2 regions of the Streptomyces sp. NPDC021093 genome follow, and region 1 is predicted to be linked to the other one. Evidence: riboswitches for the same ligand, from Rfam matches in the RefSeq annotation. Region 1 holds a riboswitch; the other holds the start of a gene.
The links. Region 1 has a riboswitch for thiamine pyrophosphate ahead of thiC (phosphomethylpyrimidine synthase ThiC). Riboswitches for the same ligand answer to the same signal wherever they lie in the genome.
Positions count from the first base shown of each region.

Region 2: another riboswitch for thiamine pyrophosphate. It lies ahead of ACH4SP_RS33540 (thiamine ABC transporter substrate binding subunit); the one in region 1 lies ahead of thiC (phosphomethylpyrimidine synthase ThiC).

Region 1 is NZ_JBIRQJ010000004.1:186,499-193,627, forward strand. Features, by position in the region: gene ACH4SP_RS13315 (metallophosphoesterase) at 1-364, shown strand, start outside; gene ACH4SP_RS13320 (hypothetical protein) at 546-1,382, shown strand; gene thiC (phosphomethylpyrimidine synthase ThiC) at 1,507-3,273, opposite strand; TPP riboswitch at 3,266-3,401, opposite strand; gene ACH4SP_RS13330 (YibE/F family protein) at 3,497-4,828, shown strand; gene ACH4SP_RS13335 (SsgA family sporulation/cell division regulator) at 4,964-5,398, opposite strand; gene ACH4SP_RS13340 (IclR family transcriptional regulator) at 5,498-6,346, opposite strand; gene ACH4SP_RS13345 (DUF5326 family protein) at 6,508-6,735, opposite strand; gene ACH4SP_RS13350 (cupin domain-containing protein) at 7,008-7,129, opposite strand, start outside.
Region 2 is NZ_JBIRQJ010000012.1:189,277-196,405, reverse strand. Features, by position in the region: gene ACH4SP_RS33560 (hypothetical protein) at 1-484, shown strand, start outside; partial or broken gene ACH4SP_RS33555 (glycosyltransferase 87 family protein) at 614-1,216, opposite strand; gene ACH4SP_RS33550 (ABC transporter ATP-binding protein) at 1,779-2,819, opposite strand; gene ACH4SP_RS33545 (ABC transporter permease) at 2,820-4,439, opposite strand; gene ACH4SP_RS33540 (thiamine ABC transporter substrate binding subunit) at 4,514-5,608, opposite strand; TPP riboswitch at 5,703-5,809, opposite strand; gene rlmN (23S rRNA (adenine(2503)-C(2))-methyltransferase RlmN) at 5,849-6,955, opposite strand; gene ACH4SP_RS33530 (phosphatidate cytidylyltransferase) at 7,051-7,129, opposite strand, start outside.

The DNA.
Region 1 (7,129 bases):
CGGCTCCACCATCGAGGACGTCAACGACACGGTTCACGCCATCCTCACGCGTAACGACGCGGACGAGTGCTGGGACGTCTTCCGGAAATTCACCAAGCGTTTCGCGTTCCGTGACGAAGGCGGCTCCGACGCCGTACGGGAACTGCTCGACGCATATGGCGGCGAGCGCATCGTCCACGGTCACAGCCCTATCCCGTACCTCCTCGGCGAGGTCGGCAACGAGGACTCCGGGGACGGAGAGGGCAGCTCGGGGCCGGTCGTCGAAGGTCCGCACGTCTACGCCGACTCCCTGGCCATCGCCATGGACGGCGGCGTGACCATGGCCGGAAAACTGCTGGTGGTCCAACTCCCGCTGGGTGACTGAGCGTTACGGGGGTGTACGCGCGCCCGGCGCGCACGCCCCCACCGCCGGGCCAATTTCCGCAAACCCCCTGTCACCCCGTGCCGTAACCGCTCTACCATCGGGTTATCCGTAGCAGGCTCTCCTCCGTTTCCGCCCAACCGCCCACCGAAGCGGGCAACCCGGCCCTACGGAGCATCGGGGGATGCACATGAACAGCGCTCCGCACCTGCTGACCGAGGACCGCCCGGAGTTCGAGCGGACCCTCGACGAAGCACTGCGCACCGCGCACGAACGCCCGGATCTCGCCGCGCTGGGACAGCGGCTGAACAGCGAGCAGTTGCGCACCATGGCGCTCAGCGCCAGCGCGATAATCGCCGCTCACGCGTCGGCCGAGTACGACCACTACGTCAAGGCGCGCGAGGAACTGCGCGCACCTGCCGTCCCCACTCCCGGCACCCTGCTCACGCCCGGAGTCGGAGAGAACGCGGAGGCCACCGGTGCGGGCGCGGTCGCCGTCGTCGCCGTCCTCACGCCCGTACTGGCCGGGATCGCGGCCGTGGTGCTGCTGCTGGTCGGCTATCTGCTGAGCATGCTCGACCCGGCACCGGCCATCGCCGAGGCGCTGTTGACCGCCGGCTGGGTGTTCGGCGCGCTCACCGCGGCGGGGCTGCTCGGCGCGGCCGTCGGGCTGCTGTTCACCGCACTGCGCAACGGCTCGACCGCTTTCCAGGTCGGCCACCGGGATGCGGGCAGCGAGGAGGTCGACCGGGCCAGGGAAGCCTGGAAGGAAGCCCTGCTGGAGCGGGGCGTCGTCCCGTTCCTGCGCGACGCCCTCGCCAATCCGCCCGAGACCGCGCCCGCCGTCCCCGATCCGCCCCGGCAGAACCGCATCCCCGGTCTGGGGTACTCACGGCCCGACTTCGGCAGCCCCAGCGAGCACAGCGGCACCAACGGCAACGGGCACAAGACCCGCCCCAGCTACTCCAGCCCGGACTTCTCCAGTCCCGACTACGGCGGCCCGGACCACAAACCGGAATGACCGGAGTGGTCCGGAGCCGTCAACTCCGTTGTCCTGGTACTCAGTCCGTCACGGAGGTGTTCGGTCCGCGATCGGCAGACCGTGCTCGCCCGGGGGTGCCCCCGGACCCGGCCGGACGACCTGCTCAGTCCGCGATCGGCAGGTAGACCCGGTTGCCGGCCTCGGCGAACTCCTTGGACTTCTCCGCCATGCCGGCCTCGATCTCCTCCGCCGTCCCCCCGTGCTCACGCCGGATGTCGTGCGAGATCTTCATCGAGCAGAATTTCGGCCCGCACATGGAGCAGAAGTGCGCCGTCTTCGCCGGTTCGGCAGGGAGTGTCTCGTCGTGGAACTCCCGGGCCGTGTCCGGGTCGAGGGCCAGGTTGAACTGGTCCTCCCACCGGAACTCGAACCGGGCGTCGCTCAGCGCGTCGTCCCACTCCTGCGCACCCGGGTGGCCCTTGGCGAGGTCCGCCGCATGCGCAGCGATCTTGTAGGTGATGACGCCGGTCTTCACGTCGTCCCGGTTGGGCAGCCCCAGGTGCTCCTTGGGGGTCACGTAGCAGAGCATCGCGGTGCCCCACCAGGCGATCATCGCGGCGCCGATGCCGGAGGTGATGTGGTCGTAGGCGGGGGCCACATCGGTCGTCAGCGGGCCGAGCGTGTAGAACGGCGCCTCCTCGCAGATCTCCTGCTGAAGGTCGATGTTCTCCTTGATCTTGTGCATCGGGACGTGTCCCGGGCCCTCGATCATGGTCTGTACGTTGAAACGCTTGGCGATCGTGTTGAGTTCCCCGAGCGTCTTCAACTCCGCGAACTGCGCCTCGTCGTTGGCGTCCGCGATCGAGCCGGGCCGCAGCCCGTCGCCCAGTGAGTAGGTCACGTCGTAGGCCGCGAGGATCTCGCAGAGCTCCTCGAAGTTCTCGTACAGGAACGACTCCTTGTGGTGCGCCAGGCACCAGGCCGCCATGATCGACCCTCCGCGCGAGACGATGCCCGTCTTGCGGCGCGCCGTCAGGGGTACGTACGCGAGACGCACGCCCGCGTGGACGGTCATGTAGTCCACACCCTGCTCGGCCTGCTCGATGACCGTGTCCTTGTAGACCTCCCAGGTCAGGGCCTCGGCACGGCCGTCGACCTTCTCCAGCGCCTGGTAGAGCGGGACGGTGCCGATCGGGACGGGTGCGTTGCGCAGGATCCACTCGCGGGTGGTGTGGATGTTGCGGCCGGTGGACAGGTCCATGACCGTGTCGGCACCCCACTTGGTCGCCCAGGTCATCTTGTCCACCTCCTCCTCGATGGAGGAAGTGACCGCGGAGTTGCCGATGTTGGCGTTGACCTTCACCAGGAACCGCTTGCCGATGATCATCGGCTCGATCTCCGGGTGGTTCACGTTCGCGGGAAGCACCGCGCGACCTGCGGCGATCTCCTCCCGTACGACCTCGGGGGAGACGTTCTCCCGGATCGCCACGTACTCCATCTCCGGCGTGATCTCCCCGCGCCGCGCGTACGCGAGCTGGCTGACCGCTGCCCCGTCGCGGCCCCGGCGGGGCTGGCGCGGGCGGCCGGGGAAGACCGCGTCGAGGTTCTTCAGGCCCCCGCGCGGGAACGTGTGCTTGATGCCGTCGTCCTCGGGGCGGACCGGGCGGCCCGCGTACTCCTCGGTGTCACCGCGCCCGATGATCCAGTTCTCGCGCAGCGGGGCCAGGCCGCGCCGCACGTCCGTCTCGATGTTCGGGTCGGTGTACGGGCCGGACGTGTCGTACAGCGTCACGTCCTTCCCGTTGGTCAGGTGCACCTGACGGACCGGCACCTTCAGGTCCGGGCGCGATCCTTCGACGTACCCCTTGTGCCAGCCGGGCGTGCGCCCGTCCTGGGCGGAGGCAGGCGTGCGTGCATCCATCGTGGTCATGAGACCTACTCCCTACGCCGGCATTACCCGGTAACAGGTTCGGCGGTCGACGCAGCCTCTTCCGTACGTATGTGTACGGAGGTCAGCGCCCTCTCAGCCCGGTGCTCCGAGCTCCCGCGTGTGCAAAGGTGCCCCCACGCTAACGCCATGCCGGGCGCGCTGAACAGAGGGCCCCCCTCGTTCTTGCGATGATCGGGCGGTGACCCCACCACAGCCGCCGTCCCTGCCGACGCCCCCAGAGACCCCACCCCCACCTGCTCATTCGCACGGCCACAGCCACAGTCACGGCCCTGCGGCACCGGTCTCCAAGCACTTGCGCAAGGTGATCGCGGCGGTGCTGATTCCCTTCGCCACCGCGGTACTCGTCGGGCTCGCGATCCTGTGGCCGGGCGGCGCACCGGCCCACGAGCGCACCGGGGTGGGCTTCGACCGGCAGACCGAGCAGGGCACTGTCGTGAAGGTCGACACCATCGACTGCAAGGGCGCCAACGTCGCCCCGACGCCGGAGCAGCCGCAGCCGCAGGCGCAGGCCGACCCGTCGTCACCACAGAGCGGCGACGGCACCAAGGACGACTGCAAGAAGGCGACGGTCGAGGTCGTCACCGGCGCGGACAAGGGCCGCACCTTCACCGAGATCGTCCAGCCCAGCGCGTCCCGGCAGCTGAAGCAGGGTCAGGGAGTCGTCGTCGCGTACGCCCCGGACGCGCCCCGCGAGCTCCAGTACTCCGTCACCGACGTGGACCGGAAGTTTCCGCTCACCCTGCTCGCCGGGATCTTCGCCCTCGCGGTCGTCGTCGTCGGCCGGCTGAAGGGCGTCATGGCGCTGGTCGCGCTCGTCGCGTCCTTCGCGATCCTGACCCTGTTCATCCTGCCCGCGATCCTCCAGGGCTCGAATCCGCTGATCGTGGCGGTGGTCGGGGCCAGCGCGATCATGCTGATCGCGCTCTACGCCTGTCACGGACTCACCGCGCGCACCTCCGTCGCCGTCGTCGGCACCCTCATCTCGCTGCTGCTGATCGGACTGCTCGGCTCGCTGTTCATCGGATGGGCGTTCCTGTCCGGCAACATCGACGACAACACCGGCCTGATCCACACCCTCTACCCCTCCATCGACATGAGCGGCCTGCTCCTCGCGGGCGTCATCATCGGCTCGCTCGGCGTCCTCGACGACGTGACGGTCACCCAGACCTCCGCCGTCTGGGAGCTGCACCAGGCCGACCCGACGATGGGCCCGCGCGCCCTGTACCGGGCGGCCATCCGCATCGGCCGCGACCACATCGCCTCGGTCGTCAACACCCTTGTCCTCGCCTACGCGGGCGCCGCCCTCCCTCTGCTGCTGCTGTTCTCGATCGCCCAGAGCAGCGTCGGTACGGTCGCCAACAGCGAGCTCGTCGCGGAGGAGATCGTCCGCACCCTGGTCGGCTCGATCGGCCTGGTGGCCTCCGTGCCGGTGACCACCGCGCTCGCCGCCCTGGTCGTCTCCGCCGACCGCTCGGGTGCCGCCTCCAATCCGGCGCCGGTACGCGGCGGACGCGGAAGGCGCCGCAAGGGCTGAGGCGGGCCGGGGACACATGACGGAGCGGCGGCCGGGTCTCCCCGGCCGCCGCTCCGTGTCGTCTCCGCGTGCTCTCGGCCCGCGCTCCTGGCCGCGCTCCTGGCAGCGCCCAAACCGCGTTCCCGGCCCGATTTCTCAGCCCGCGTTCTCCTCCGCCAGGATGCGGCCGAGCTCGCCCTCCAGGCACCCGGCATAGTCACTCTGCGTGTGCTCCTGGCCGAGCGGTACGAGCTTGTCGGTGCGGTCCAGGAACGCCACGAGGGGCGCCGCACTCGCCCTGAACAGCGCGCGGTCACCGCCGACCTGAAGCCTGATGTGCACATCGGCGAGTTCGTCGGGATCGGACGGCGAGATGTGCACATCGCCCTCTCCACAGGCCTCGTTGATTCCGTCGACCAGCAGCTCGCGGCCAAAAGCCCAGGTCACAGGCGCATCGCCGGGCAAGTGGAAGGTCAGTCGGATCGCGTAGGGATCCTTCGACTGGTACATGAGCTCCACCGGAATACGAAAGGAGAGCTCCTCCGAGACGAGGAAGCTCATCATGACCTCTGCCTGAACCGACTCGCGCATCGCCAACCCTGCCGTAGAAGAAAGTGGCCGGAACGATCCCTTCCGTCCCTCTTGACGCCATCGTGCTCGAAGCAGTAACAGATCACAAGGAGTGAGTTTTCAGATACTGATAGAGAACATGAGCGAACGGACCACCTCGCCGATTTCTCCGCGCAACCGTTCGATCGCGGGGCCCAGCCGGGCCTCCTGAGCGAGGGGAACGGAGATCGCCATCACCGCCGCCGTCGGCCCGATCGTGATGGGCACCGCCGCACACGCGGACCCGAGCACGTACTCCTGACGCTCCTTCACCGTCTGCATCCGCTCGACTGCCGCCAGCCGCTCCAGCAGGGACGAGCAGTCGCGCACCGTGTAAGGCGTGATGGCCTCTACGGGATACCGGTCGAGGTGGTCGAGGCGGGACCCGGTGTCCAGCTGGGAGAGCAGGCACTGGCCGATCGCATGCGCATGGGCCGTTTCGCGGAAGTCGGCCCACTCCTCGACGGCGGGATGGGCGGAGCTCTGGGTGAGGGCCGTCACTTCGATCTCCCCGTCGCGGTAGACCCCGAAGTACACGGCAACGCCGAGCGTGTCGCGCCAGCGCTCCATCGTCTCGGTGATCATTTCGCTGCGGACCTGACCGGGCCTCCCGCGCCCGAGCCGCCCCGCGGCGGCCCCGAGCACGAAAACACCCTGCTCACGACGGAGGTATCCCTCGTGGGTCAGGGTGCGCAACAGGTGGTAGGCGGTGGGCAGCGGCAGGCCCGCCTCACGGGCGAGCTGCTTGGCGGGGGCGCCGTCCGGGTGGTCACTGACGGCTTCGAGGAGGTGCAGGGCGCGCTGCACCGAGCCGATCAGGGTGGGGGTGGAGGTGGGGCCTGCAGCAGGGGCGGCAGGTGCGGGTTCGGTGGCGGGCACGGCAGGTGGGGGTACGGCGGCCTGCCGGGCCGTGGGCTGGGCCGTGGCCATGGTTCGCTCCCGGGGTCCCGAGGGGCAGTGCGGTCGCCGGGGAGCGGGAGTCCCGGGTGACGGCAGCGGTTTTTCACCCTAACTGCCTTGCCCGGGGCCTCAGTTGCTTTCACGTGTCAGATTCCCCCCGGCGGGCTAACGCCCGCACGGGAAACCAGTACCTACCAACCGCTGCTCGAAGAGTCGCCCGACGAGGACGACTTGAAGCGCCGTACGACGTAGATCAGTCCGCCGACCAGTGCCACCAGCACCAGCAGCTTGAAGAGCAGGCCGATCAGCGTGCCGATCGCGGCCAGGATCGCGCCGCCGAACACCAGCAGGACGAGGGCCGGTATCGCCACCCACTTCACCCAGCCCGGCAGGCTCGCGAACATCTCTCGTGCAGCCATCTTCTTGCCTTCCTTCGGTCCGGTTCCTGCCCGGATCTGCGGTGTTTCCCTGCCTCCGATGCTAGGCGGCGGACCACCCCGACCGGGGGCCGCGCAGCCCTTGAAGACCCCTGATCCGCCCCCTAGGGAACCCCGGGGTCCCGTGCGGGGACGTTTCACGTGAAACATCCCCGGGACGGGGAAGCACTCTCGGCCTCAGCTCTCCGGCAGGGTCAGCTGCGGCGTCCTCGACTGCGGCAGGGTCAGCTGCGACGGGCTCGACTGCGGCGGCCTCAGCTCTCCGGCGGGGAGAAGACGACCAGCACCCGCAGGTCCTCCGAGATGTGGTGGAACTTGTGCGCCGTCCCGGCCGGCACGTAGACCACGCTGCCCCGCGCGATCTGCGACGTCTCCA
Region 2 (7,129 bases), on a different contig from region 1:
GTGGCTGCTGGCGATCTCGGTGGTGCTGATGGTCGGCGGCACCGTGGCCGTACGTCTGATGGGCTCGGGTGCCGCGATCCTCGCCGGTCTCCTCTCGGGCCTCGGCTTCGGCGCACTCGGCGTGGGCGTACGCATCCTGAACGGCGTGGACCCCTACGACCTGGGGACGCTCCTCACCGACCCTGCCCTGTACGCCATCCTGGTCGCCGGCGTCGGCGGCATGTACCTGCACACGGTGGCCCTGCAGATCGGCTCGGTCAACGGCGCCACCGCCGCCCTGGTGGTCGGCGAGACCGTGCTGCCCGGACTCATCGGCGTGGTCTGGCTGGGCGACGCCTCGCGCCCCGGTTTCGCCTGGGTCGCGGTGACCGGCTTCGTCCTGGCCGTGGCGGGAGCGGTCGCCGTCGCCTGGTACGGCAAGCACGAGGGCGAAACGGGAGCGGCGGCCGACGAGCCTCTGCACCTGGTGGACACGCCCCGCTAGCGGGCTCCCCAGTACGCCGAGCAGCACCAGCGGATAGACGACGTAGCCGAACCGGCTGGCCGGCATGAGGGCCATGGCGAGAGCCAGCCCGCCCGCCAGCCGTACGGCCGCCGCACGGGTCGTACGCGGCGGCCGCACGACCAGCGACACCCCGACGAGGAGTGCGCCGAGCACCAGCAGCACCATGGCCGCGACCTTCCCGCCCGGCACGTACGCCGCGAGCAGATGCCCCGGCAGCGGGCTGGCCGCCGGTGACTCGACCCCGCTCAGCCCCAGCGGGAACGCGACCACATTGCGGTGGAACGCCCCCGGTCCTGCCAGCGCCACCGGCACCACGAGCGCCCCCGCGACACCGACCGCGAGCACGGCGCACCGCACCGCCGCCCGCCTCCCCACGCTCACCGCCAGCAGCGCCAGTACCACCGGCACCGCGGGCCACGCGGTCCACTTCAACGCGGCCGCCACCCCGAGCACCAGCCCGGCGCACCCGGCCCTGCCCCGTCCCGCCAGCGCGACCCCGAGGCACATCAGCCCCACCACCGGCAGGTCGATCCCGCCGACGGCGAGCGGCAGCGCCACGAGCGGACAGGCCAGGACCCACGGCGCCGCCGCACGCCGCGAGGCCACCAGCAGCGCGCCCAGGAATCCGGCCGCCATCCACCACCTGGCATCGCCCAGCGCCGCCAACGGCCCTTCCCCGAACAGCACATGGGGCAGTCCGAAGAGCGCCATGCCCGGCAGATAGGGATTGAAGTCCGCGGTCACCGCCGGATCGGGCACGTACGGACTGCCCGCGGCCATCAGCAACTCCGCCGACCGCTCGACCACCCGCACCTCCAACTGCCCCCGCCCGGCCAGGACGAGAGCCGTCAGCGGCAGCGCCACCGCCCCCGCCAGCGCCACCACCACAGGCCTCAGCCGCACCCCGAACACCGCCCGGGGCCGGACGGCGGCCCACCCGGCCACCCCGTACCCGCACGCGGCCGTCAGCCCCCACGCACGGTGCGGCCCCAGCCCGGAGACAAGACCGAAGAGCAGGGAGACCACACCGCACCCGACCCACCCCGCCCACTCGAAGCGCGCCCACCCGGCGCCCTTCCCCGCCGTCCCCGCAGTCCCCCGGCGCGCACGCCGCCTGCCGACAACTGCCGTCGCATCGCCCATGCGGCCAAGGTGCGGGTCCGGCCTCCCGCGCGGCATCACACCCTGGTGCCAACCTTCGTGTCACCCCGTGGGGTGACAGGAGCCGGTCAGCCCCTCCAGCAGCACGACGTCGTGGCGTGGCAGGGCCCGGTCAGCCCTCCAGCAGCACGACCTCGTCCGCCGCGAAGGCGACCCCCACCTCGGCGCCCTCCGCCGGGGCGTCCCGCAGCGCGCACTCGGCCTCCAGCACCGGGCCGTCCGCCGGGTGCAGTTGTACGGCGACGTGGGTGCCGCGGAAGGTGCGTGCGGCCACCTCGCAGGGCAGGCCTTCCTCGACCGGTACGAGCCGGACGCCACCGGGGCGTACGAGCAGCCGGGTCTCGCCCTGCGGGGAGCCGGCCGGTACGGGGATCTTGCCCCACACGGTGTCCGCGGCCTCGCCGCTCACCGTGGCCGCCACCACGTTGTCGAAGCCCAGGAAGCGGGCCACGAACTCCGAGGCGGGGTGCTGCCAGACGTCGAGGGGGGTGCCCGCCTGTGCGATCCGGCCGTCCCGCATGACGACGACCCGGTCGGCCAGGGCGAAGGCCTCTCCCTGGTCGTGGGTGACGGCGAGGACGGTGGTGCCCAACCGGCCGAAGAGCTGGCGGAGTTCGACCACCAGGCGCTCGCGCAGACCGCGGTCGAGCTGGCCCAGCGGTTCGTCCAGCATCAGCAGTCTGGGCTCGGGGGCCAGCGCACGGGCGAGCGCGACCCGCTGCTGCTCGCCGCCGGACAGCGAGGCCACGGCCCGCCGCTGGGCTCCCGGCAGGCCGACCAGTTCCAGCAACTCGTCGGCCCGGCGCGCCTGTTCGGTCCGTCCCGCGCCCCGCATCCGCAGACCGAAGGCGACGTTGCCTCCCACGTCCCGCTGGGGGAAGAGCTGGTGGTCCTGGAACATCAGGCCCACCCCCCGCCGGTGCACCGGCACCCCCGTCTGGTCGGCGCCGTCCAGCAGTACCCGCCCCGCGTCGGGCCGCTGGAGCCCGGCCACCACCCGCAGCAGCGTCGACTTGCCGCTGCCGCTCGGCCCGAGCACACAGACGATCTCGTGCGCGGCCACCCGCAGGTCCACCGCGTCGAGCGCCGCCCGTGCGCCGAACCGTACGGTGAGATCCGCCAGCTCCAGCAAGGGACGTACCTCGTCGGTCATTCAGAACTCCCCGGATACGGATCGGTCGGGCCGGATGCGTTCCAGCACCAGCAGCGACACGGCGCACACGACCATGAGGATCGTGCTGAGGGCCATCGCCTGCCCGTAGTTGAGGTCACCGGCCCGCCCGAGCAGCCGGGCCACGGCCACCGGAAGGGTCGGGTTGTCGGGCCGCGCGATGAAGACGGTCGCGCCGAACTCGCCGAGCGAGACGGCGAAGGCGAACCCGGCCGCCACCAGCAGCGCCCGCCGCACCAGCGGCAGGTCGACCTCCCGCCACGCCCTCAGCGGCGAGGCCCCGAGGACCGCCGCGGCCTCCCGCAGCCGTCCGTCCACCGCGCGCAGCACGGGCAGCATGGTCCGTACGACGAAGGGCACGCCCACCAGCGCCTGGGCCAGCGGCACCAGGATCCACGAGGTGCGCAGGTCCAGCGGCGGCCGGTTGAGAGTGATCAGGAAGCCGAAGCCCACCGTCACGGCGGACACGCCCAGCGGCAGCATCAGCAGCGCGTCGAACCCCCGCACCAGCCGGCCCGCCCGCCGGGTGAGGGCGGCGGCCGCGAGACCGCCGACGACCAGGGCGATCGCCGTCGCCACCACGGCGTACTGCAGGGAGTTCCAGACCGCCTCCAGCGGCGGTACCAGGAAGGTCCCGCCGCTGTCGGCCACCGACCTCAGCGCCCGGTAGTAGCCGAATCCGTACCCCTCGGGCCCGTCGAGCGACCGCTCGACCAGCACGGACAGCGGCAGCAGGATCAGTGCGAGCACGGTCGCGAGCACCCCGCCGAGCAGCGTCCACTGGCCGGCGCCGCGCGGCCTGCGCGACGTCTGCGCCGGGTCGACGAGCTTCAGCGCGCTCTCCCGCCGCCGCACCGTCCACGCGTGCACGGCGAGGATCGCGCCCACCGCCGCGAACTGCACCAGCGTCAGCACGGCCGCGGTCGGCAGGTCGAGGAGCTGCGCGGTCTGCCGGTAGACCTCCACCTCCAGGGTGGAGTAGGCGGGCCCGCCCAGGATCTGTACGACGCCGAAGGAGGTGAAGGTGAACAGGAACACCATCAGTCCGGCGGCGGCCACCGCGGGCGCGAGCGCCGGCAGGGTCACCCGCCGCCAGGCCGCGAAGCGCCCCGCGCCGAGCACCCGTGCGGCCTCCTCCTGCCGGGGGTCGAGCTGCGACCACAGCCCGCCCACGGTCCGTACGACCACCGCGTAGTTGAAGAAGACATGGGCCAGCAGGATCGCCCACACGGTGGTGTCGAGCCGCATCCCCCACAGCTCGTCGAGGAGCCCGCCGCGCCCGAGCACCGCCAGGAAGGCGGTGCCGACGACCACGGTGGGCAGCACGAACGGCACGGTCACCACGGCCCGCAGCAGCTGCTTGCCCGGAAAGTCGAAGCGGGCGAAGACGTACGCCGCGGGCAGCGCAAGCACCAGCGTGAGCGCCGTCGAGGCGAGCGCCTGCCAGGTGGTGAACCACAGCACGCCGAGGATGTCCGGGTCGCCCAGCACCTCGCCGATCCGGCCGAGCTGCCAGGCACCGCCGGACTTCAGCCCGCGCCCCACGATGGCGACGACCGGGTAGGCGAAGAACAGCCCGAAGAACGCGACGGGCACGGCCATCAGAGCCAGCCGCACCGCGCTCCCGCGCCAAGAGCCCCGCCGGGCGCCGGCACGGGCGCCCGGTCGGACCTTCCTTACTTCTTCACCAGCGAGGACCACGACTTGACCCACTGCTCACGCTTGTCGGCGATCTTCTTGGGCTCCACCGTCAGCGGCTTGTCGACGACCGCGCCGAACTTGGCGTACACCTCGGGCAGCCTGGTGTCCTTGACCGCCGGGTTGACGAACATCTTCAGCGGCAGGTCCTCCTGGAACTGCTTGCCGATGAGGAAGTCGAGGAGCGCCTTGCCGCCCGCCTCGTTCTTCGCGCCGTCGAGCAGCCCGGCGAACTCGACCTGCCGGAAGCAGGTCCCGGTGGCGACACCGGTCGGCGCCTCCTTCGGCTTCGGGTCGGCGAACAGCACCTCGACCGGCGGGCTGGAGGCGTACGACACGACGAGCGGCCGCTCCGCCTTCGCCTTCTTGCCGCCCGCTGACCCCGAGAACTCCTCGTTGTACGCCTGCTCCCAGCCGTCGACGACCTTGACGCCGTTGTCCTTGAGCTTCTGCCAGTAGCCCTGCCAGCCGTCGTCGCCGTACTGTCCGGCGGTCGCGAGCAGGAAGCCGAGCCCCGGCGACGAGGTCGCGGCGTTCTCGGTGACGAGGAGGTTCTTGTACGCGGGCTTGACCAGGTCGTCGAGCGACTTCGGTGGCGCGAGCTTCTTGTCGGCGAAGTACTTCTTGTCGTAGTTGACGCAGATGTCGCCGGTGTCGATCGGCGTCACCCGGTGCTCGCCCTTGTCGAGCTGGAGGTCCGCGGGTACGCGGTCCAGGCCCTTCGCCTCGTACGGCTGGAACAGACCGTTGTCGAGCGCGCGCGAGAGGAGGGTGTTGTCGACGCCGAAGAAGACGTCGCCGCGCGGCGAGCCCTTGGTCAGGATCTCCTGGTTGAGGGCGGCCCCCGCGTCCCCGCTCTTCAGCACCTTGACCGTGTAACCGGTCTGCTGGGTGAACGCCTTCAGCACCGCGGGCGAGACGGCGAACGAGTCGTGGCTGACCAGGGTGACCGTCTTGGAACCGGCCCCGTCGGCCTTCTTGCCGCCGTCGGACGAACCGCCGCAGGCGGCGAGCGTACTGACGCCGAGCGCGGCGGCCACGGAGATCGCCGCGAGCCTCTTGATGCTGCTCACTGGCTTGATGGTGCTCACTGGTGAATTCCTCCTGGAATGACCAGGAAGAGACGCGGCCCTGCCCACCTCGGGAAAGGTGGGCAGGGCGCAACAGCTTGAGTAACGACCGAACTTCCTACCCAGAATGACCTGGGCAAGGTTCAGAGGGTCTGCAGTAGAGGACTGCACTCTCAGCGCTGTGGCGCTCCCCTGTCGGAATATGCAAATGTGCGGCCCAGCGTACAACCAGGCGCGAACGTGCTAGCGCTCGGACGCCGCCAGCTGGCCGCAGGCCCCGTCGATCTCCTGGCCACGGGTGTCCCGCACGGTCACCGGCACCCCGTGCGCCGCGATCGCCTCGACGAACGCCTTCTCGTCCTCGGGGCGCGAGGCCGTCCACTTGGAGCCCGGCGTCGGGTTCAGCGGGATCAGGTTGACGTGCACCCGCTTGTTCTTGAGCAGCCGGCCCAGCAGGTCACCGCGCCACGCCTGGTCGTTGATGTCGCGGATCAGCGCGTACTCGATGGAGATCCGGCGGCCGGACTTCTCCGCGTACTCCCACGCGGCGTCCAGCACCTCCCGCACCTTCCAGCGCGTGTTGACCGGCACCAGGGTGTCGCGCAGCTCGTCGTCCGGGGCGTGCAGCGACACGGCGAGGCGGCACTTGAAGCCCTCGTCGGCGAACCGCAGCATCGCGGGCACCAGGCCCACCGTGGAGACGGTGATCCCGCGCTGCGAAAGGCCGAGGCCGTCCGGCTCGGGGTCGGTCAGCCGACGGATCGCGCCGACGACGCGCTTGTAGTTGGCGAGCGGCTCGCCCATCCCCATGAAGACGATGTTCGACAGCCGCGCGGGCCCGCCCGGAACCTCGCCGTCGCGCAGCGCGCGCATGCCGTCCACGATCTGGTGCACGATCTCCGCGGTCGACAGGTTCCGGTCGAGACCGGCCTGTCCGGTCGCACAGAACGGGCAGTTCATGCCGCAGCCCGCCTGCGACGAGATGCACATCGTCACCCGGTCCGGGTAGCGCATCAGCACGGACTCGACGAGCGTCCCGTCGTGCATCTTCCACAGCGTCTTGCGCGTGGTCTCCTGGTCGGTCGACAGATGGCGCACGACCGTCATCAGCTCGGGCAGCAGCGCCTCGCGCAGCTTCTCCCGCGAACCGGCCGGGATGTCGGTCCACTCCGCCGGGTCGTGCGCGTACCGCGCGAAGTAGTGCTGGGACAGCTGCTTGGCGCGGAACGGCTTCTCACCGATCTCGGCCACGGCCTCCTTGCGCTCGGCGGGCGTGAGGTCGGCGAGGTGCCGCGGGGGCTTCTTGGCTCCGCGGGGCGCGACGAAAGTGAGTTCTCCGGGTACAGGCATGGTCAAACCAGTGTCTCAGATGTACGAGAAGGGGCCCGCCGTCCTGTGGACAACGGGCCCCTCACGCAACAACGCAGCAGGTCACAGACGCAATGTCACGCCGAACCGACGAAGATCACCAGCATCAGCCAGACCACCGGAGCGGTCGGCAGCAGCGAGTCAAGACGGTCCATG